DNA from 2 places in the Streptomyces sp. NPDC039423 genome. Region 2 is predicted to be linked to the other one. Evidence: riboswitches for the same ligand, from Rfam matches in the RefSeq annotation. Region 2 holds a riboswitch; the other holds the start of a gene.
The links. A riboswitch is a leader RNA that binds a small molecule or an ion and turns the genes downstream of it on or off. The one in region 2 is predicted to bind glycine.
Positions count from the first base shown of each region.

Region 1 (10,040 bases), on a different contig from region 2:
CGCCCTGCTGACCGGGGAAGACCGCGGAGTTGATCTTCTTGGCGAGCTCGGCCGTGGACAGGATCACGCCACCGCGCGGGCCGCCCAGCGTCTTGTGGGTCGTGGTGGTGACCACATGGGCGTGCGGCACCGGGTTGGGGTGCAGACCGGCGGCGACCAGACCCGCGAAGTGGGCCATGTCGACCATCAGGTACGCGCCGACCTCGTCCGCCACCCGGCGGAAGGCGGCGAAGTCGAGCTGGCGCGGGTAGGCGGACCAGCCGGCGACGATCAGCTTCGGCTTGTGCTCCTTGGCGAGCTTCTCGACCTCGGCCATGTCGACCTGGCCGGTAGCGTCGTCGACGTGGTACGCGACCACGTTGTAGAGCTTCCCGGAGAAGTTGATCTTCATGCCGTGGGTCAGGTGACCGCCGTGGGCGAGGTTCAGGCCCATGATCGTGTCACCCGGCTTGAGCAGGGCGAACATCGCCGCGGCGTTCGCCTGGGCGCCCGAGTGCGGCTGGACGTTGGCGTGCTCGGCGCCGAAGAGGGCCTTGATGCGGTCGATGGCGATCTGCTCGACCACGTCGACGTGCTCGCAGCCGCCGTAGTAGCGGCGGCCGGGGTAGCCCTCGGCGTACTTGTTGGTCAGGACGGAGCCCTGGGCCTCCATGACCGCGACCGGAGCGAAGTTCTCCGAGGCGATCATCTCGAGGGTGGACTGCTGCCGGTGGAGCTCGGCGTCGACGGCGGCGGCGACGTCCGGGTCCAGCTCGTGGAGAGGGGTGTTCAGAAGCGACATCGGGGAAGGTCCTTAGCTGCCGGAGAACTCGGTGTACTCGTCGGCGGTGAGCAGGTCCTTCGGCTCCTCCGCGACGCGTACCTTGAACAGCCAGCCGCCCTCGAACGGGGCGGTGTTCACCAGCGACGGGTCGTCGACGACGTCCTGGTTGGCCTCGACGACCTCGCCGGTCACCGGGGAGTACAGGTCGCTGACGGACTTGGTCGACTCCAGCTCACCACAGGTCTCGCCCGCGGTCACCGTGTCACCGACCGCCGGGAGCTGGACGTACACGACGTCGCCGAGGGCGTTCGCCGCGTGCTCCGTGATGCCGACCGCCGACACGCCGTCCTCGGCGGCCGACAGCCACTCGTGCTCCTTGCTGTAGCGCAGCTGCTGGGGGTTGCTCATGACTGGGATTCTCCTGTACGCGGGGGAGTGCTGGTGAACGGGGTGGTGGTGCGGGTGGTCACTTCTGGCGCTTGTAGAACGGCAGCGCCACGACCTCGTACGGCTCATGGGTACCGCGGATGTCGACACCGACGCCCTCGGTGCCCGGCGCGGCGTGCGCCGCGTCCACGTAGGCCATGGCGATCGGCTTGCCCAGCGTCGGCGACGGGGCACCCGAGGTGACCTCGCCGATCACCGTGCCGTCCGCCACCACGGACATCCCGGCGCGCGGCACCCGGCGGCCCTGGGCGACCAGGCCGACCAGTGTGCGCGGCGGGGCGATCTGCGCCCGCTCGGCGGCGGCCGTCAGGGCCTCGCGGCCCACGAAGTCGCCCTCCTTCTCGAACTTGACCACCCGGCCCAGGCCCGCGTCGAACGGGGTCAGGGAGGTCGTCAGCTCGTGCCCGTACAGCGGCATGCCCGCCTCCAGGCGCAGCGTGTCGCGGCAGGACAGCCCGCACGGGATCAGGCCGACCCCGGCCCCCGCCGCCGTCAGCGCCTGCCACAGCTCCTCCGCGTACCGCGGCTCCACGAACAGCTCGAAGCCGTCCTCGCCCGTGTAGCCGGTACGGGCGATCAGCGCGGGCACGCCCGCCACGGTGCCGGGCAGGCCCGCGTAGTACTTCAGCCCGTCCAGGTCGGCGTCGGTGAGCGACTTCAGGATGCCGGGGGACTCCGGACCCTGGACGGCCAGCAGCGCGTAGGCGTCCCGGTCGTCGCGCACCACGGCGTCGAAGCCGGCGGCACGGGCGGTGAGCGCGTCGAGGACGACCTGCGCGTTGGAGGCGTTGGCGACCACCATGTACTCGGTCTCGCCGAGCCGGTACACGATCAGGTCGTCGAGGATCCCGCCGTCCTCCTGGCAGATCATCGTGTAGCGGGCGCGGCCGGTGCCGACGCTGCCGATGTTGCCGACGAGCGCGAAGTCCAGCAGGTCCGCGGCCTGCGGCCCGGTGACGGTGATCTCACCCATGTGGGAGAGGTCGAAGAGTCCGGCCTTGGTGCGGACGGCGTTGTGCTCGTCGCGCTCGCTCCCGTACCGCAGCGGCATGTCCCAGCCCGCGAAGTCGGTCATGGTCGCGCCCAGCGCACGATGCACGGCATCGAGGGCGGTCAGGCGGGGGGCAGTGCTCATGTGATGTGGCTCCCAGGTCCCAGGACGGGCATGGCTCGAAGACGATCCTCCCCATCTGTCATCGGAACCTGAGAGGTTCACCGTGACCGTACGGGGACGGCCCTCGGCTTGCACCTTGGGTGGAGCCGCCGCGGCGGCCCGCTTTTCAGATCTGCCTCATCCACGCGGTACGGGGCCTGAGAGATTCAAGGGAGGAACTTGCTCCTTCGGCGCCCGGGCGGGACCCGGAACTCTCCCGCGCGGATTCAAGCGGCCGGTATGCGGTTGTGGCGCAACGGTGTGCGTCGGCGCGCACATCATTGCACGCGGTCCGGCGACGGCAAATCGCTTGTGCCTTATTACCCCTTCTTTACACTTCTTGGGCAAGGGTCGGGTCAGCCGACCCAGCAGGGGGAGAAGCGATGACGTTGCAGCGGACCGGTGGGTACGCGACGACGGGTGTACCCGCTCAGCCGGGCCTGCCCGCGCGGGGCCGTGCGGCGGCCGCCGCCCTGCCGGTGGTGCGCGACCTGCGGGACCGCGACGGCCGGCTCCCCCGGACCCTGGCCTTCGCCCCCGGCGACCTGGTGGTCGTCTCCGGCCTGCCGGGCAGCGGGAAGTCCACGCTGATCGCCCGGACGGCCCCGGGCTGCGGCATCGACTCGCAGGACACCCGCGAGCGCTGGGAGCGCCGGGTGCCCGGCTTCCTGCCGTACGCGGTCTACCGCCCCCTCGTCCGGTTCGCCCACTACGCGGGGCTGTGGCGGGTGCTGCGCTCCGGCGCCGCCGCCGTCGTCCACGACTGCGGCACGCAGGCCTGGGTGCGCCGCTGGCTGGCCCGCGAGGCGGCCCGGCGCGGCAGGGCCCTGCACCTGCTCCTGCTGGACGTCCCGCCCGGCACCGCCCGCCAGGGCCAGCGGGAGCGCGGCCGCGGGGTGTCCGGGTACGCCTTCCGGCGGCACCGCGCGGCGGTGGGCCGGCTGGTCCGGGACGCCGAGCGGGGCGTCGTGCCGCGCGGCTGCGCCTCGGCCGTCCTGCTCGACCGGCCGGCGGCGTCCGCGCTCACCCGCGTCACCTTCTCCTGACCCCGCGCGCTCCGGCACCCCCAGCGGCCGACGCGCTCCGGCGGGCCCCGCGTTAGGGTGCTGCGGGCAGCGACAGGCACGCGCGGGAAGGACCAGGAACACCAGTGGACACTGCATGGCCGGGCAACGAGCTCGAAGAGGTGCTCGCCGCCTCGCTCGGCAACCCCGCGGCCGGCGGCCGCCTCGTCGAGGTGCTGGGCCGCAGCGACATATGGGTGCCCCTGCCCAACGGCGGCGCCCCCGACAGCCCCAGCCTCGACCTGCCCACCCTGGAGATCGACGGCCTCCCCTACGTCCCGGTCTTCAGCTCCCTGGCACAGTTCACCCACTGCGTCGGCGCCCACATGCCGTACGCCGTCGCCCCGGCCGTCGAGTTCGCGCGCGGCCTGCCCCCGCAGCTCGGCATCGCCGTGAATCCGGGCGGTGCCGTCGGCGCCCCGCTGCCCCCGCCCGCCGTCGCCGAGCTCTGCCGGACCGGCCGCACCCCGCTGGACGGCCCCGCGAGCGGCGCCCGGGTGCGGCTGTTCGAGCCGGACTGGCAGGAGGACCCGGTGGACTTCCTGTCCGCCGCGGCCGCCGAGTTCGACGCCACCGCCACCGTCCTGACCGCCCGCCGCTGCCTCGCCAGCATCGAGGGCGACAGCCCGACCCTGTTCATCGGCGTACAGCTCTCCTCCTGGGAGGGTGCCGACCGCACCGTACCGATGGACGCCCTGGGCCGGGCACTGGGCCGCGTCGGCCCCACGGCGGTGCCCTGGCCGGTCAACATGGTCCTGCTCGACGTCGCCCAGGACCCGGTCGGCGACTGGATGCTGGAGAAGGTGCGGCCCTTCTACCGGCGCGGGCACGCATAAGCTGGTCTGGTCGGGTGGACGGAAGAGGGGCGGGACCCAGGGTGAGCGCGTCAGGCACCGCGGCGGCCGGAGCGGCCGCCGGACAGGTCGAGCACCTGCTGGGCGAGGTCACGCCCGGGCGCTACGACACGTACGAGGCGCTGCTGCACGCCCTGGCCGAGGGCCGGCTGTGGATGCTGCTCTGGCACGGCCACGCGGGCTCCTCCGACGCCCAGTACGGCAACATGGAGGTCGACGGCCTCGGGTACGCCCCGTGCGTCACCTCCGCGCAGGAGCTCGCCGTCTCCGGCTGGAACCGCGCCCACGAGGTCATCGGCGGCCGCGACATCGCCCGCGCCCTCTACCCCGACCGCTGGGGCATCTGGCTCAACCCGCACGCGCCCGGCGGCGGCGTCGGCATCCCGTGGCCCGACCTGCGCCGCATCGCCACCGGCCTGGACCGGATGCCCGCCGGACCGCTCAAACTGTCCGAACCCGGCATCCAGATCCCGCAGTTCTACGCCCTGCTCACCCAGAACGCCCACCGCACCCCCGCCGTCCGCTCGCTGCGCCGCGCCTGGGTCCAGCCGGCCCTCGGCACCCCGTACCTCGCCATCGGCCTCGACCTGTACGACACCGGCCAGGCGTCCGTCGACGCGGTGCGCGCGATGATGCAGCAGTCCGTGACCGCCGTCCCCGACGGCCTGCCCGTCTCCACGGTCGCCATGTCCGACGAGTACGACCCGGTGACGATGTGGCTGCGGGCCAACGCCCGCCCCTTCTACGACCGGGAGGCGCACGCCACCGCCCCCATGGTCCCGGGCACGGGGTACGGCTACCCGCCCCGCTCCTGACACGTCCCGAGCGGGCCGCGACCCGGTGTCCGTTTCGGTGGAGTAGCGGCCGAGTTGGTCCGCTGAGGCGATCTTCCCGTCCGCATAACGGAAGCCGACGACCCGCATCACGGTTGCGCAAACATTCCCGGTGAGGTCTGGCGGGTGATCGTGAACCCATTGAAGACTCCCCCCAACCAGGGGACGTCGCACATGCGTGCAGCGCATTTCCGCACCCCCTGAACGGACCGCGCCGCAGACCCGGGCGGTTCGTCGAGCACTGTCGGCGACCGTCGGCACGGGCGAGCACGAGGGACGATGACCGCACCCATGGAGACCACCGGATCGCAGGCCGAGGCAGCGCCTGAGGCCGTACTTGAAGGCGTCAAGTCCAAGCAGATCGAAGGTCGTTCACTCGGTCAGATCGCCTGGACCCGCTTCAAGCGGGACAAGCTGGCGGTGACCGGCGGGATCGTCGTCGTCCTGCTCATCCTGATCGCCGTCCTCTCCCGCCCGATCCAGTCGGTGCTGGGGCTGGACCCGAACGCCTTCCAGCAGGACCTGCTCGACCCCAACACCTCCCTCCCCAAGGGCGGTCTCGGCGGGATGAGCGTGGACCACCCGCTGGGCGTCGACCCGAAGTTCGGCCGCGACATCCTCGCCCGGATCCTGGAGGGCTCCTGGGTCTCGCTGGTCGTCGCCTTCGGCGCGACGATCCTGTCCAACGTCATCGGCGTGGTGCTCGGCCTGATCGCCGGGTACTACGGCGGCCGCGTGGACACCTTCGTCAGCCGGCTGATGGACACCTTCCTGGCCTTCCCGCTGCTGCTGTTCGCCATCGCCATCTCGGCGACGCTCCAGGGCGGTGCCTTCGGTCTGGAGGGCCTGCCGCTGCACATCAGCGTGCTGATCTTCGTCATCGGGTTCTTCAACTGGCCCTACATGGCGCGTATCGTGCGCGGCCAGACCCTGGCCCTGCGCGAGCGCGAGTTCATCGACGCCTCGCGCGGGATGGGGGCCCGCGGCCCGTACATCCTCTTCCGCGAGCTGCTGCCGAACCTCGTGGGACCGATCACCGTCTACGCGACCCTGCTCATTCCGACCAACATCATCTTCGAGGCGTCGCTCAGCTTCCTCGGCGTCGGGATCCAGCCACCGCAGGCCTCGTGGGGCGGCATGCTGAGGGACGCGGTCAACTTCTTCGAAGTCGATCCGCAGTACATGCTCGTCCCCGGCCTCGCGATCTTCATCACCGTACTGGCCTTCAACCTGCTCGGTGATGGCCTCCGGGACGCTCTCGACCCGCGCAGCCGCTGACGTCTGCCACGTCATCCGCGGCGGCCGCGCAACCGGCCGGGAACGTACCGGCAATTTTCCGAATACAAAGGGGAGTTCGACGAAAATGCGAAGGTCAGCAGTGGCCGCTCTCGCGGTCGTCAGCAGTGCCAGCCTGCTTCTCGCGGGCTGCAGCAAGGCGGACGACGGCGGCTCGGACGGCAACAAGGGCAACGCCAAGGCGAACGCCGCGACGACCGGTGTCGTCAACGCCTCGGACAAGAAGGGCGGCACGGTCACCTACGCGATGGCCGACGCCCCCGAGTCGTTCGACCCGGGCAACACGTACTACGCCTTCATCTACAACTTCAGCCGCCTTTACGCGCGTCCGCTGACGACCTTCAAGCCGGCCCCCGGGGAGAAGGGCAACGAGCTGGTCCCCGACCTCGCCGAGAGCATGGGCGTCCCCAGCGACGGCGGCAAGACCTGGACGTACAAGATCCGCAAGGGTCTCAAGTACGACGACGGCACGCCGATCACCGCCAAGGACGTCAAGTACGCGGTCGAGCGCTCCAACTTCGCCCGTGACGTGCTGTCGCTGGGCCCCAACTACTTCCAGCAGCTCCTCGACGACCCCGCCAAGTACAAGGGCCCGTACAAGGACAAGAGCGAGAAGGGTCTGGCCTCCATCCAGACCCCGGACGACCACACCATCGTCTTCAAGCTCAACAAGCCCTTCGCGGACTTCGACTACCTGGTCAGCGCCCCGCAGACCGCCCCGGTGCCGAAGGCCAAGGACAAGGGCGTGGACTACACCAAGTCCATCGCCTCGTCCGGCTCGTACAAGTTCGCGAGCTACCAGGACGGCAAGCAGATCACCCTGGTCCGCAACGAGAACTGGAGCGCGGCCACCGACCCGCTGCGCAAGCAGTACCCGGACAAGATCGTCCTGAACCTCAAGGTCGCCCAGGCCACCATCGACAAGGACCTGGTCGCCGGTGACGTCGTCGCCGACCTGGCCGGCCGCGGCGTCGACACCCAGACGCAGGCGCAGGTGCTCGCCAAGGACGACCTGAAGGCCAACACCGACAACGCGCTCGGCGGCCGCCTCGTCTACACGGCGATCAACACCAAGGTGAAGCCGTTCGACAACGTCGAGTGCCGCAAGGCCGTGCAGTACGCCATCGACAAGGTCTCCGTGCAGACCGTCATGGGCGGCCCCATCCGCGGTGACATCGCCTCCACGGTGCTGCCCACCGACATCCCGGGCTACCAGAAGTTCGACACGTACGCCACGCCCGGCAACAAGGGTGACGTCGCCAAGGCCAAGCAGCACCTGAAGGCCTGCGGCCAGGAGAAGATCTCCACCTTCATCTCCGCCCGCAGCGACCGCCAGAGCGAGGTCGACGCCGCCACGGCGGTCGTCGAGTCGCTGAAGAAGGTCGGCATCGACGCCAAGATCAAGCAGTACCCGTCGTCGAAGTACTTCTCCGACTACGCCGGTGTCCCCTCCTTCACCAAGAAGCAGAACATCGGTCTGATCATGATGCAGTGGGGCGCCGACTGGCCGACCGGCTACGGCTACCTCCAGCAGATCGTCCACGGCAAGGCCATCGGCCAGTCCGGCAACACCAACCTCTCGGAGCTGAACGACCCCGCGGTCAACAAGCTCCTGGACGACGCCATCGCCAACACCGACGAGAACGCCCGCAACGCGGCCTACGGCGAGATCGACAAGAAGGTCATGGACCAGGCGGTCATCGTCCCGTTGACCTACTTCAAGGTCCTGCTGTACCGCTCGCCCCACGGCACCAACATGGTCTCCACGGCGGCCTTCAGCGGCCAGTACGACTACCTCAACATCGGCACCACGAAGAAGTAGCCCCGGAAGGCAGGTGAAGGCATTGGTGCCCGCGGGCCCCCGCGCACACCGCGCGGCCCGCGGGCACCGGCGCCGGTCCCCGTGATCTCGTACATCATCCGCCGGCTGATCGCGGCAGTGATCCTGCTGCTGGTCGTCACGGCGGTCACCTTCGGCATCTTCTTCATCCTGCCGAAGCTGGCCGGACAGACCGTCGATCAACTGGCCCAGCAGTACATCGGCAAGAACCCCACACCGCAGGACATCGAGGCGGTCAAGAAGAACCTCGGCCTCGACAACCCGGTCTACGTGCAGTACTGGGACTTCATCAAGGGGATCGTCTCCGGCGCCACCTACGAACGGGGCCCCGCCACCGTCCGGTGCGACATGCCCTGCTTCGGTTACTCCTTCAAGACCAACCTGGAGGTCTGGCCGGAGCTCGTCGACCGGCTCCCGGTCACCATCTCCCTGGCCATCGGCGCCGCGGTGCTGTGGCTCGTCTCCGGCATCGTCGTCGGCGTCATCTCGGCCCTCAAGCCCGGCTCCTTCTTCGACCGGGCCGCCATGGGCGGCGCGCTCGCCGGCGTCTCGCTTCCGATCTTCTTCACCGCCCAGCTCTTCCTGCTGCTCTTCAGCTACAAGCTGGAGATCTTCGGGCGGACGTACGTCCCGTTCACGGAGAACCCCTCGCAGTGGGCCAACACCCTCTTCCTGCCGTGGTGCTCCCTCGCCCTGCTCTACGCGGCGATCTACGCCCGCCTCACCCGCTCCGGGATGCTGGAGGCGATGAGCGAGGACTTCATCCGCACCGCCCGCGCCAAGGGCATGCGGGAGCGCCGGGTCGTCGCCAAGCACGGCCTGCGGGCCGCGCTCACCCCGATCGTCACCGTCTTCGGCATGGACATCGGCCTGCTGCTCGGCGGCGCGGTGATCACCGAGTCGGTGTACTCGCTGCACGGCATCGGCGAGTACGCGGTGCAGTCGATCGTCGCCAACGACCTGCCGCCGATTCTCGGCGTCACCCTGCTCGCGGCGTTCTTCGTCGTCTTCCTCAACCTCGTGGTTGACCTTCTGTACGCCGTCGTCGACCCGCGCGTGAGGGTGTCATGACCGAACTGTCCAAGACCGGCGCCGTGGTGGAGGACCGCCCCGGCACCTCCGAGCCGCGCGCCTTCCTCGACGTCCGCGACCTCAAGGTCCACTTCCCCACCGACGACGGCCTGGTCAAGTCCGTCGACGGGCTCTCCTTCCAGTTGGAGAAGGGCAAGACCCTCGGCGTGGTCGGCGAGTCCGGCTCCGGCAAGTCCGTCACCTCGCTCGCCATCATGGGCCTGCACCGGCTCGGCGCGCGCGGCAAGAACGTGCGGATGAGCGGGGAGATCTGGCTCGACGGCAAGGAGCTGGTGAACGCCGACCCCGACGAGGTGCGGCGGCTGCGGGGCCGCGAGATGGCGATGATCTTCCAGGACCCGCTGTCGGCGATGCACCCGTACTACACGGTCGGCAACCAGATCGTGGAGGCGTACCGCATCCACAACAAGGTGTCGAAGAAGGTCGCCCGCACCCGGGCGATCGAGCTGCTGGACCGCGTCGGCATCCCCGAGCCCGGCAAGCGGGTGGACTCCTACCCGCACGAGTTCTCCGGTGGCATGCGCCAGCGCGCCATGATCGCGATGGCGTTGGTCAACAACCCCGAGCTGCTGATCGCCGACGAGCCGACGACCGCGCTGGACGTCACCGTCCAGGCGCAGATCCTCGACCTGATCCGCGACCTCCAGAAGGAGTTCGGCTCGGCGGTCGTCATCATCACGCACGACCTCGGCGTGGTG
Region 1 is NZ_JBVKAH010000002.1:924,587-934,626, forward strand. Features, by position in the region: gene glyA (serine hydroxymethyltransferase) at 1-781, opposite strand, end outside; gene gcvH (glycine cleavage system protein GcvH) at 794-1,171, opposite strand; gene gcvT (glycine cleavage system aminomethyltransferase GcvT) at 1,230-2,345, opposite strand; glycine riboswitch at 2,501-2,593, opposite strand; gene ACZ7LK_RS10210 (AAA family ATPase) at 2,747-3,409, shown strand; gene ACZ7LK_RS10215 (enhanced serine sensitivity protein SseB) at 3,514-4,263, shown strand; gene ACZ7LK_RS10220 (enhanced serine sensitivity protein SseB C-terminal domain-containing protein) at 4,305-5,096, shown strand; gene ACZ7LK_RS10225 (ABC transporter permease) at 5,394-6,392, shown strand; gene ACZ7LK_RS10230 (ABC transporter substrate-binding protein) at 6,478-8,232, shown strand; gene ACZ7LK_RS10235 (ABC transporter permease) at 8,314-9,321, shown strand; gene ACZ7LK_RS10240 (ABC transporter ATP-binding protein) at 9,318-10,040, shown strand, end outside.
Region 1: it holds a riboswitch for glycine, as region 2 does, so the genes downstream of both, gcvT (glycine cleavage system aminomethyltransferase GcvT) here and gcvP (aminomethyl-transferring glycine dehydrogenase) in region 2, are expected to answer to the same signal.

Region 2 (10,040 bases):
GGAAGACGGCCTCCTCACGGCTGTACGCGTGCGTCCACTCGCCGCCCAGCGCCGCCGCGGTGTGCGGGGCGTTGCGCAGCGGGTTGTCCTCGGCGGGCCACTCGCCCGACCCGACCTTCTCGATCTCCGCGCGGATCGCGATCATCGTGTCGCAGAACCGGTCGAGCTCGGCGAGGTCCTCGCTCTCGGTCGGCTCGATCATCAGGGTGCCGGCCACCGGGAACGACATGGTCGGCGCGTGGAAGCCGTAGTCGATCAGCCGCTTGGCGATGTCGTCGACGCTGACGCCGGTCGCCTTGGAGATCGGCCGCAGGTCCACGATGCACTCGTGCGCCACCAGCCCGGCCGGGCCGGTGTACAGCACCGGGTAGTGCGGCTCCAGGCGCTTGGCGATGTAGTTGGCGGCCAGCACGGCCACCTGCGTCGCCCGCTTCAGGCCCTCGCCGCCCATGAGGCGGACGTACGCCCAGGAGATCGGCAGGATGCCGGCCGAACCCCACGGCGCCGCCGAGATGGGGCCGACGCCGGTCTCCGGACCCGCGGCGGGCTGGAGCGGGTGGTTGGGCAGGTACGGGGCGAGGTGCGCCCGGACGCCGACCGGACCGACACCGGGGCCGCCACCGCCGTGCGGGATGCAGAACGTCTTGTGCAGGTTGAGGTGCGAGACGTCGCCGCCGAAGTGGCCCGGCTTGGCGAGGCCCACCAGCGCGTTGAGGTTGGCGCCGTCGACGTACACCTGGCCGCCGGCCTCGTGGACCTGGGCGCAGATGTCCGCGACGTGCTCCTCGAACACGCCGTGCGTGGACGGGTAGGTGATCATCAGTACGGACAGCTCGTCGCGGTACTGCTCGATCTTGGCGCGCAGGTCCTCGACGTCGATCTCGCCGTCGTCGGCGGTCTTGACGACCACGACCTTCATCCCGGCCATCACGGCGCTGGCGGCGTTGGTGCCGTGCGCGGACGAGGGGATCAGGCAGACCGTGCGCCGGGTGTCGCCGTTGGCGCGGTGGTAGGCGCGGACGGCGAGCAGACCGGCCAGCTCGCCCTGCGAACCCGCGTTGGGCTGGATGGAGACCTTGTCGTAGCCGGTGACCTCGGCGAGACGCTCCTCCAGCTCCTGGATCAGGGTCAGGTAGCCCTGCGCCTGGTCGACCGGCGCGAAGGGGTGCATCTGGCCGAACTCGGTCCAGGTCACCGGCTCCATCTCGGTGGTCGCGTTCAGCTTCATGGTGCAGGAGCCGAGCGGGATCATGCCGCGGTCCAGCGCGTAGTCACGGTCGGCGAGCTTGCGGAGGTAGCGCAGCATCGCGGTCTCGGACCGGTGCGCGTGGAAGACCGGGTGGGTGAGGTACGCGTCGGAGCGCAGGCGCTCCGCCGGCAGCACGTCCGCGGTGGCGGAGTCCAGCACCTCGATGTCGCCGGACACGCCGAAGGCGTCCCACACGGCGGCGAGCTGGGCGCGGCCGGTGGTCTCGTCACAGGCGGCGGAGACGTGGTCGGCGTCGACGAGACGGAGGTTGACCCCGTTCTCGCGGGCGGCGGCGACGACGTCGGCGGCCCGGCCCGGAACCCGGGCGGTGACCGTGTCGAAGAACGTGCCGTGGACGACCTCGACACCGCCCGCACGCAGGCCCTCGGCGAGGAGCGCCGCGTACCGGTTGACGCGCTGGGCGATCTGCTTCAGCCCGTCGGGGCCGTGGTAGACCGCGTACATGCCGGCCATGACGGCGAGCAGCACCTGGGCGGTGCAGATGTTGCTGGTGGCCTTCTCGCGGCGGATGTGCTGCTCACGGGTCTGGAGGGCCAGGCGGTACGCCTTGTTGCCGTCCGCGTCGACGGAGACGCCGACGAGCCGGCCGGGCAGGCTGCGGGCGAAGGTGTCGCGCACGGCCATGTAGCCGGCGTGCGGGCCGCCGAAGCCCATCGGCACACCGAAGCGCTGGGTGGTGCCCACGGCGATGTCGGCGCCGAGCTCACCGGGCGAGGTGAGGAGGGTCAGCGCCAGCAGGTCGGCGGCGACCGTGACGATCGCGCCCAGCTCGTGCGCCCGGTCGATGATGGGCTTGATGTCCCGTACGGCACCGGAGGCGCCCGGGTACTGGAGCAGGACGCCGAAGACACCGCGCTCGGCGACCTCGGCCGGGATGCCCTCGCTCAGGTCGGCGACGACGACCTCGACGCCGGTCGGCTCGGCGCGGGTCTCGATGACGGCGATGGTCTGCGGCAGGGCGTCGGCGTCGACCAGGAAGACGCCGTTCTTGACCTTGCCGACGCGGCGGGCCAGCGACATGGCCTCGGCGGCGGCGGTGCCCTCGTCGAGCAGCGAGGCGCCGGAGGTGGGCAGCCCCGTCAGGTCGGCGACCACGGTCTGGAAGTTGAGCAGCGCCTCCAGGCGGCCCTGCGAGATCTCCGGCTGGTACGGGGTGTACGCGGTGTACCAGGCCGGGTTCTCCATGACGTTGCGGAGGATGACCGGCGGGGTGAAGGTGCCGTGGTAGCCGAGGCCGATCATGGGCGCCAGGACCTGGTTGCGGTCGGCGAGCGAGCGCAGCTCGGCCAGGACCTCGGCCTCGGTGCGCGCGGCGGGCAGCCCCAGCGCCTCGGCGCTCTTGATCACATCCGGCACCGCGGCAGCCGTGAGCTCGTCGAGCGAACCGTAGCCGACCTGCGCGAGCATCTTGGCTTGGGCCTCTTCGTCGGGCCCGATGTGCCGCTGCTCGAACGGGATGCCCTGTTCGAGTGCGGAGAGCGGAATGCGGTTGGCGGTCATTGGCGGAGGCCTCCTGGTCGATACGACCTGCGAGGGGCACCACGGCGCGGGTGCCCGGACGGCCTCCCCCTCTGTCATCTCAACCTGAGAGCTTCACCGGACCTCCCCATGGCGGGGCGGGCCGGCTTTCACCGTCGGTGAGAGCGGATGCCGTCCGACGCCCGCCCTGCTTTCCAGAGTGACCTCGTCCGTGCGGTACCGGGTGCCTGAGAGATTCCGGGGAGGATTTGCTCCTTCGGCGCCTCCGAAAGGTTTCTCCGGAGGACTCTCCCGCACGGGGTCAGCGGCCGTCTGCCAGCCTACCAGCGCGGTCCCGGCCCGATCCCTCGAGTGGCCGACGTCACCGAAGTGCACTTTCGTAGTGTTGACAGAGCCGGTTGCGACCCGTTGGAGGGACCGTGCAGACCGATATCGATCCGCGCAGCCTGATCGGCCGCAAGGCCTTCGACCGCAACGGCCACAAGATCGGCACCGTCGACGAGGTCTACCTGGACGACGCGACGGGCGCACCGGAGTGGGCCGCCGTCCGCACGGGCCTGTTCAGCCGGGACGCCTTCGTGCCCCTGGACCCCAGCGAGCTGGCCGAGGACGGTCTGCACGTCCCCTTCGACCGCGGCCTGATCAAGGACGCTCCGGACTTCGGCGTGGGCCGGCACCTGTCGCCGGAGCAGGAGCTCCAGCTCTACCACCACTACGGGCTCGCGCTCCCGCCGCCGCCGTCCACGGACCGCGACTTCGGCAAGGTCGCCGGCCAGGAGGACTGACCCGCCACGAGCGGCAGCGGGTCCGACGGCTCCAGGTCCGGGTCGTCGGACCGGAACGTGCGCACCCGCCCGGGCGCCGACCCGGGTTCCTCGAACCGCACGGTCACCCGGCCCAGCCCGCTGCCCTGCACCCAGCCCGCGCCGTACGCGGCGTGCCGCACGTCCTGGCCCGCCGACCACCGCCGCGCCTCCGGCTCCGCCGCACCCGGCTCCCCCGCCGCGGCGCCCGCACCCGGCACCGGAACCCCCGCGGCCGCCCCGCCGGCCACCGCCCCGGGAGCGGGCGGCCCCTCGCCGTGCGTGCCCCCGCCGCCGGCACCCGCCGCGCCGGAACCGGTGGCATCCGCGCCCACCGCCGCCACGCGCTCCGCGGCCCCGCCCTCCGACGGCCCCGGCTGCCCCTCCGCGGCCGCCCGCTCCGCCGCGGCCTGGGCGAACAGGTCCTCCTGTGTGTAGTCCGCCAGCCCCGTGACCCCGACGCCCAGCAGCCGCACCCCGCCCGTGGTGTCCACCGCGTCCAGCAGCCGCGCCGCGGCCTCGCGCACCACCACGGGGTCGTCCGTCGGGCCGCGCAATGTCTCCGACCGGGTCAGCGTGGAGAAGTCGTACCTCCGCACCTTGAGCACCACCGTCCGCCCCGACCGGCCCGCGCCGCGCAGCCGCCGCACGCACCGCTCGGCCAGCCGCTCCACCTCCGTCCGCACCCGCACCCGGTCGTGCAGGTCCACGTCGAAGGTGTCCTCCACGGACACGGATTTGGCGTCCCGCTCCGCCACCACCGGCCGGTCGTCGTGCCCCATGGCCATCCGGTACAGCGACTCCCCGTGCGCCTTCCCCAGCAGCCGTACCAGCTCGTCCTCGCCCGCCGCCGCCAGGTCCGCCACCGTCGTCATCCCCGCCCGCCGCAGGTGCTCCCCGGTGGCGGGCCCCACCCCCGGCAGGATCCGCACCGACTTGGGGTCCAGCAGTTCGCGCTCCGTCCCGGGCTCGATCAGCACCAGCCCGTCCGGCTTGGCCTCCTCCGAGGCGATCTTCGCGATCATCTTGGAGCCGGCCAGCCCGACGGAGCCGGTCAGTCCGGTCACCGCGCGGATGTCCCTGCGCAGCCGCTCACCGGCCTCCCGGGCCGTCCGCGCGTCATGGGCCGAGCCACCGGCCTCCAGGTCCACGAAGGCCTCGTCGAGGCTCAGCGGCTCCACCAGGGGCGACAGCCCCCGCAGCAGTTCCATGACCTGGTCGCTCACCGAGCGGTAGAGCGAGAAGCGCGGCACCAGGTACGCGGCGTTCGGCGCCAGCCGCCGCGCCTGCGCCATCGGCATCGCCGAATGGACCCCGAACCGCCGCGCCTCGTACGACGCGGTGGCGACGACCCCGCGCGGTCCCAGCCCGCCGACCACCACCGGCTTGCCGCGCAGACTCGGCTTCGCCGCCTGCTCGGCGGCCGCGAAGAAGGCATCCATGTCCAGATGCAGGATCGTCGGCGCGGCTCTCACACCACTGATGCTGCCGCACACCACTGACAATCGCCCGCACACCCGTGCGGAACGCGGCGGTCAGACGGCCCGGTCGCGACGCCTGCGCGCCAGTTCGTCGGAAGGGTTGTGCCGCACCAGGGTCTCGCCGGTGTCGACGCGCTCCCCGTGGAGCTGCGACAGCGCCGCCTCCACGTCCCGCCACACCACGCCCACGGCGATCCCGAAGACGCCCTGGCCGCCCTGGAGCAGATCGACGACCTCGTCCGGCGAGGAGCACTCGTAGACGGTGGCGCCGTCGCTCATGAGCGTCATGCGCTCCAGGTCGCCGACGTCCCGGGCGCGCAGGTGCTGCACGGCCGCGCGGATGTTCTGGAGGGCGACCCCCGTGTCCAGGAACCGCTTGACGATCTTGAGGACGACCACGTCCCGGAAGCTGTAGAGCCGCTGGGTGCCGGATCCGTACGCGGGCCGCACGCTCGGCTCCACCAGCCCGGTACGGGCCCAGTAGTCGAGCTGCCGGTACGTGATGCCCGCGGCCGCGCACGCGGTGGGGCCCCGGTAGCCGATCGTTTCCGGGGCCTCGTCGGCCCCTTCGCCCGGGTCTGCCGCCACGGCGTCGGCACCCGCGCCACCGGCCACTCCCGCCGGGAACCGGTCGGCCGTGCTCCCGTAGAGCGGATACGGCCCGCTCGTCCCCAGACTTCGTCCGGGGAGGCCCCCAGTCGCACCGTCGCCGCTGCTCATCACGCCGACCCTCCGTCCTTGACCTGCCATCTCGACGGTAGGCAGTCGCCAGGGGTGCGTCAACGATCGCCACACTCGGCACGCCGAGTGATAATCACCCTGAGAGTGGTTTCTCGTATCCCGAATACGGGTAGAGATGGCCGAATGGGCGGAAAGCCCTCACCTCGGACCCCGATCGGCGCTCCCCGGACCACCCCGCGAACGTCCGTTCGCGGACGGCGGGCGACGCGCAGGGCCGGCCCCGACGGCCCCTCGGCGGGCATCCCCCCGAGGGCCGCACCACCGGCAGGACCACCGGCCTCCCGGAGCCACGGCCGTACCACGGCAACCGGCTCACCGGGCCGTAGGCCTCACTGGCTGCTGGTGCCGAAGTCCTCGGGCGAGATCTGGTCGAGGAACTCGCGGAACTTCTCCACCTCGTCCTCCTGCTCGTCCGGGATGGCGATCCCCGCGTCGTCGAGGACGCCGTCGCTCCCGTAGATCGGAGTCCCGGTGCGCAGGGCCAGCGCTATGGCGTCGGAGGGCCGGGCGCTCACCTCCACCCCGCTGGCGAAGACCAGCTCCGCGTAGAAGACCCCTTCGCGCAGATCCGTGATCCGGACCTCGGTCAGCTCCTGGCCCACGGCCTCGAGGACGTCCTTGAAGAGGTCATGGGTGAGCGGCCGGGCGGGAGCCATGCCCTGCTGGGCGAAGGCGATCGCCGTCGCCTCTCCCGGACCGATCCAGATCGGGAGGTACCGGTCGCCTCCCACTTCACGCAGGAGCACGATCGGCTGGTTGGACGGCATTTCCACCCGGACACCGACAACATCGAGCTCGTTCACATTGCAACCCTAGGACGTGCCGGACCGGTTTGGATAGTCGGGCTCTGTCAAGATCAGTGCAAGCGGACGCCGAGAGCCGTCTGAACCAGGGCCGCGTGCAGCCGCACGGACAGCGCCGCCAGCTCCTTCACGGTCGCCTCGGCATGGGCCCTGGTCTGCGGGTTCCTGTGCCTGCGCAAGGGCGCCACGACCTGTTCGACCAGGCCCGCCTCCCGCTCGGCGGCGGCCTTCACCGCCCGCAGGTGCCTCGGTTCGAGACCGAATCTGCCCAGATCCGCCACCAGCCTGGCGACGGTGACCGCCTCGGCGTCGTACCCGCCGTCCACGCCCTGCACGACGAGCCCGTACGACTCCCATTCGGCCAGCTCGTCCTCCCCGGCCCCCGCGGCGGCCAGGAGCTCCGCCCGGCCCACCCGGGCGGCGGTCGGCCGGTCCTCCGCGGGCGGCTCCCAGAGGTCCCCGTCCTGGGGCTCGCGCTGCGGTCCGGGAGCGGCCGGGAGCTCCACGCGCTCACCGCGCTCCACGGCGTCCAGATGCTCCCGGATCACCTTCAGCGGCAGGTAGTGGTCCCGCTGCATCCGCAGGATGCGCGCCAGCCGCTCCACGTCCCGCGGGCTGAACTTCCGGTACCCGGAAGCCGTCCGCCGCGGCTCGACGAGCCCCTCGGCCTCCAGGAACCGGATCTTGGAGATGGTGACCTCGGGGAACTCCTCGCGCAGCTGGTTGAGCACCGTCCCGATGCTCACCAGCTGATCGGCCGCCCCGGCGGTGCCGTTGCCGGCACCGCCCGTCGTGGTTCGCAGCATGGGCCTCCCCTGCCGGGTCACACGCCCCGCTGGCTCGCGTAGAAGACCAGCCGGTACTTGCCGATCTGCACCTCGTCACCGTTCGCCAGCGGGACCGAGTCGATCCGCTCACGGTTGACGTAGGTGCCGTTGAGGCTGCCGACGTCGGAGACGGTGAAGCTGCCGTCGGGCGACCTGCGGAACTCCACGTGGCGCCGCGACACCGTCACGTCGTCCAGGAAGATGTCGCTCTGCGGGTGCCGCCCCGCCGTGGTCAGGTCGCTGTCCAGCAGGAAGCGGCTGCCCGAGTTCGGACCGCGCCGCACCACCAGGAGCGCCGAGCCGAGCGGCAGCGCCTCGACGGCCGCCTGGGCCTCGGGCGACAGCGACGGAAGCTGCGTCTGGCCGGTGACCTCGGAGTCGTACGCCTCCAGGCCGGAGATCGAGATCGTCGACGTCGTCTCGGACGCGCGCTCCGCCGGCGCTCCGCCGCGCAGCGGCGCGCCGCAGTTGGAGCAGAACCGGCTCGCCTCGGCGTTGCGGTGCCCGCACCTCGTACACACCGGCATGGACGAATCCTCCTGCCGCGGCTGGCCCGCGTGGGCGTTCGTCGCGTACGGGTCGGAGGCAAACCCTCCACCCGCACTCGAGGTTGATGGTTCCCCGAAACCTATGCGGCCGGAACCGGCAGGGTCAACAGACGCGCCCTGGCCCCCCGGAATGTCACCACCCGCCACCTCGTCACGGAAGAGCGGGCGCTCGCCACCCTGCTCCTCACCCTGGCCATGGCGCGGCGCGCGATGCCTGGCGTTGCCGCCGTCCTCGCGTGCGCTCTTGCCGAACAACTTCGCAAACAACTTCACGGGCGATTCCCCTTGAACGAAACAGACCCGCCCGTGGGGCAGGACGAACCCTGAATGAACACACCTGCCGACCCGGACACCATCACAACGTCCGTATCCTCCGGACAGTTTCCATCACGCGCCACGTATGTGGTGCGCCGACCCCCCGCAACCCGCCACTCCCGCGCCCGTCTTCCGGTTCCCGCCGTACGTCCGCGCATGCCGGACCGCTTTCCGCGCCCCGGCCCGTCACCGAGGACGGGTCCTCGCCGCATGTCCCCCATGTACCCCCGCCTCACTGCGATGACGACCGAGCGTAGTCAGGCCGCTCCGCCGGTCGCAAGGCGTCCACGACGATCTTCTGCGACCGGGTGACCGTAGCGGTGGCCTGCTCCTTCTCCAGCGTCTGGACGACGCCTCCCGGGATGTTCAGCGCCGGTTCGAGGTCCTGGGGCTTGCCGATGACCTTGAAGCGGTAGGGCGCCTTCACCTTCCGGCCGTCCACCTCGATGTCCCCCGCGTCACCGGAGAAGTAGGTGTCGGCGACGACCCGGACGCCGTTCACCTGGATCGCCTCGGCGCCCGCGGCCCGCAGCTCCTGGATCGCGTCGAGCAGCATGTCCGACTCGACCGCACCGGCACCGTCGTCGATGGTCAGCGTGATGCCGGGACCCTGGGCGGCCACGGTACCGGCCAGGACGCCGAGCTGCCGCTCCTTTTCCAGCGTCTGCTTGCGTGCCTCTTCCGCCTGGTCGGAGCTGTTCTCCAGCTCGGTGCGCTGGTCCTCCAGGCGTGCCTTCTCGTCCTCCAGGCGCTGCGTGCGGTCGTCGAGCTCGTCCAGGATCCGCACCAGGTCCTCCTGGCGCGCGCCCCGCAGTGCACCGGTGTCGCTGGTCGACCGGACCTGGATGGCCAGGCCCAGCCCCAGCCCGAACAGCAGGACGGCCACGATGAGTTGCGCTCGTGTGACGCGCGGGGGCCACAGCCCGGCCGCCAGCCGCTGCCGCCCGGTCCTGGCCTCCGCCGTCGCCTCCTGCCCGGGGGCGGGGTCGGGGGCGGGCGTGGGGCCGGCGCCGGGGGCGGGGGCGGGGGTGGGGGTGTTGTCGGGTGTCTCTTCGTGGTTGCTCATCGGCCTCACGCCCGGAACACGTGCCGCCGGATGGCGGCCGCGTTGGAGAAGATCCGGATGCCGAGCACGACGACCACGCCGGTGGAAAGCTGCGCGCCGACGCCCAGCTTGTCGCCGAGAAACACGATCAGCGCGGCCACGACCACGTTCGACAGGAAGGAGACGACGAAGACCTTGTCGACGAAGATCCCGTCGAGCATGGCCCGCAGGCCGCCGAACACCGCGTCCAGGGCGGCCACGACGGCGATCGGCAGGTAGGGCTCGACCACCGCCGGTACCTCGGGCCGGACGAACAGTCCGACCACGACTCCCACGACGAGGCCCAGTACGGCGATCACGATGTGCCCTTCCCTGTGTCGGCCGTGCCCTGCCCGTCACCCGTCCCGGGCCCGGTGTCGCTCGGCTGTGCTGTACGTACGATCAGGCTCGGCGCCGCCGGCAGGCGCACCTCGCCCTGGTCCGAAATGCTGGTGCGGATACCGAAGTTCTCCTGGAGCACGCTCAGGTACTGCCCGTCGGCGCTGTCCTGGAACGCCGTGCGGAGCTTCTTTCCGTCCCCGACCGCCAGCACCGTGTACGGCGGCACCAGTGGTTTGTTGTCGACCAGTATGGCGTCGCCCGCCGCGCGGATGGCCGACAGGGCGGTCAGCCGCTGTCCATTGATGGCGATGGCCTCCGCGCCCGCCTGCCACAATCCGTTGACGACC
Region 2 is NZ_JBVKAH010000004.1:675,854-685,893, forward strand. Features, by position in the region: gene gcvP (aminomethyl-transferring glycine dehydrogenase) at 1-2,770, opposite strand, end outside; glycine riboswitch at 2,954-3,053, opposite strand; gene ACZ7LK_RS17225 (PRC-barrel domain-containing protein) at 3,169-3,534, shown strand; gene ACZ7LK_RS17230 (DNA polymerase IV) at 3,462-5,027, opposite strand; gene ACZ7LK_RS17235 (MerR family transcriptional regulator) at 5,088-5,753, opposite strand; gene ACZ7LK_RS17240 (bifunctional nuclease family protein) at 6,104-6,577, opposite strand; gene ftsR (transcriptional regulator FtsR) at 6,631-7,383, opposite strand; gene ACZ7LK_RS17250 (FHA domain-containing protein) at 7,401-8,333, opposite strand; gene ACZ7LK_RS17255 (DUF881 domain-containing protein) at 8,500-9,333, opposite strand; gene ACZ7LK_RS17260 (small basic family protein) at 9,339-9,671, opposite strand; gene ACZ7LK_RS17265 (DUF881 domain-containing protein) at 9,668-10,040, opposite strand, start outside.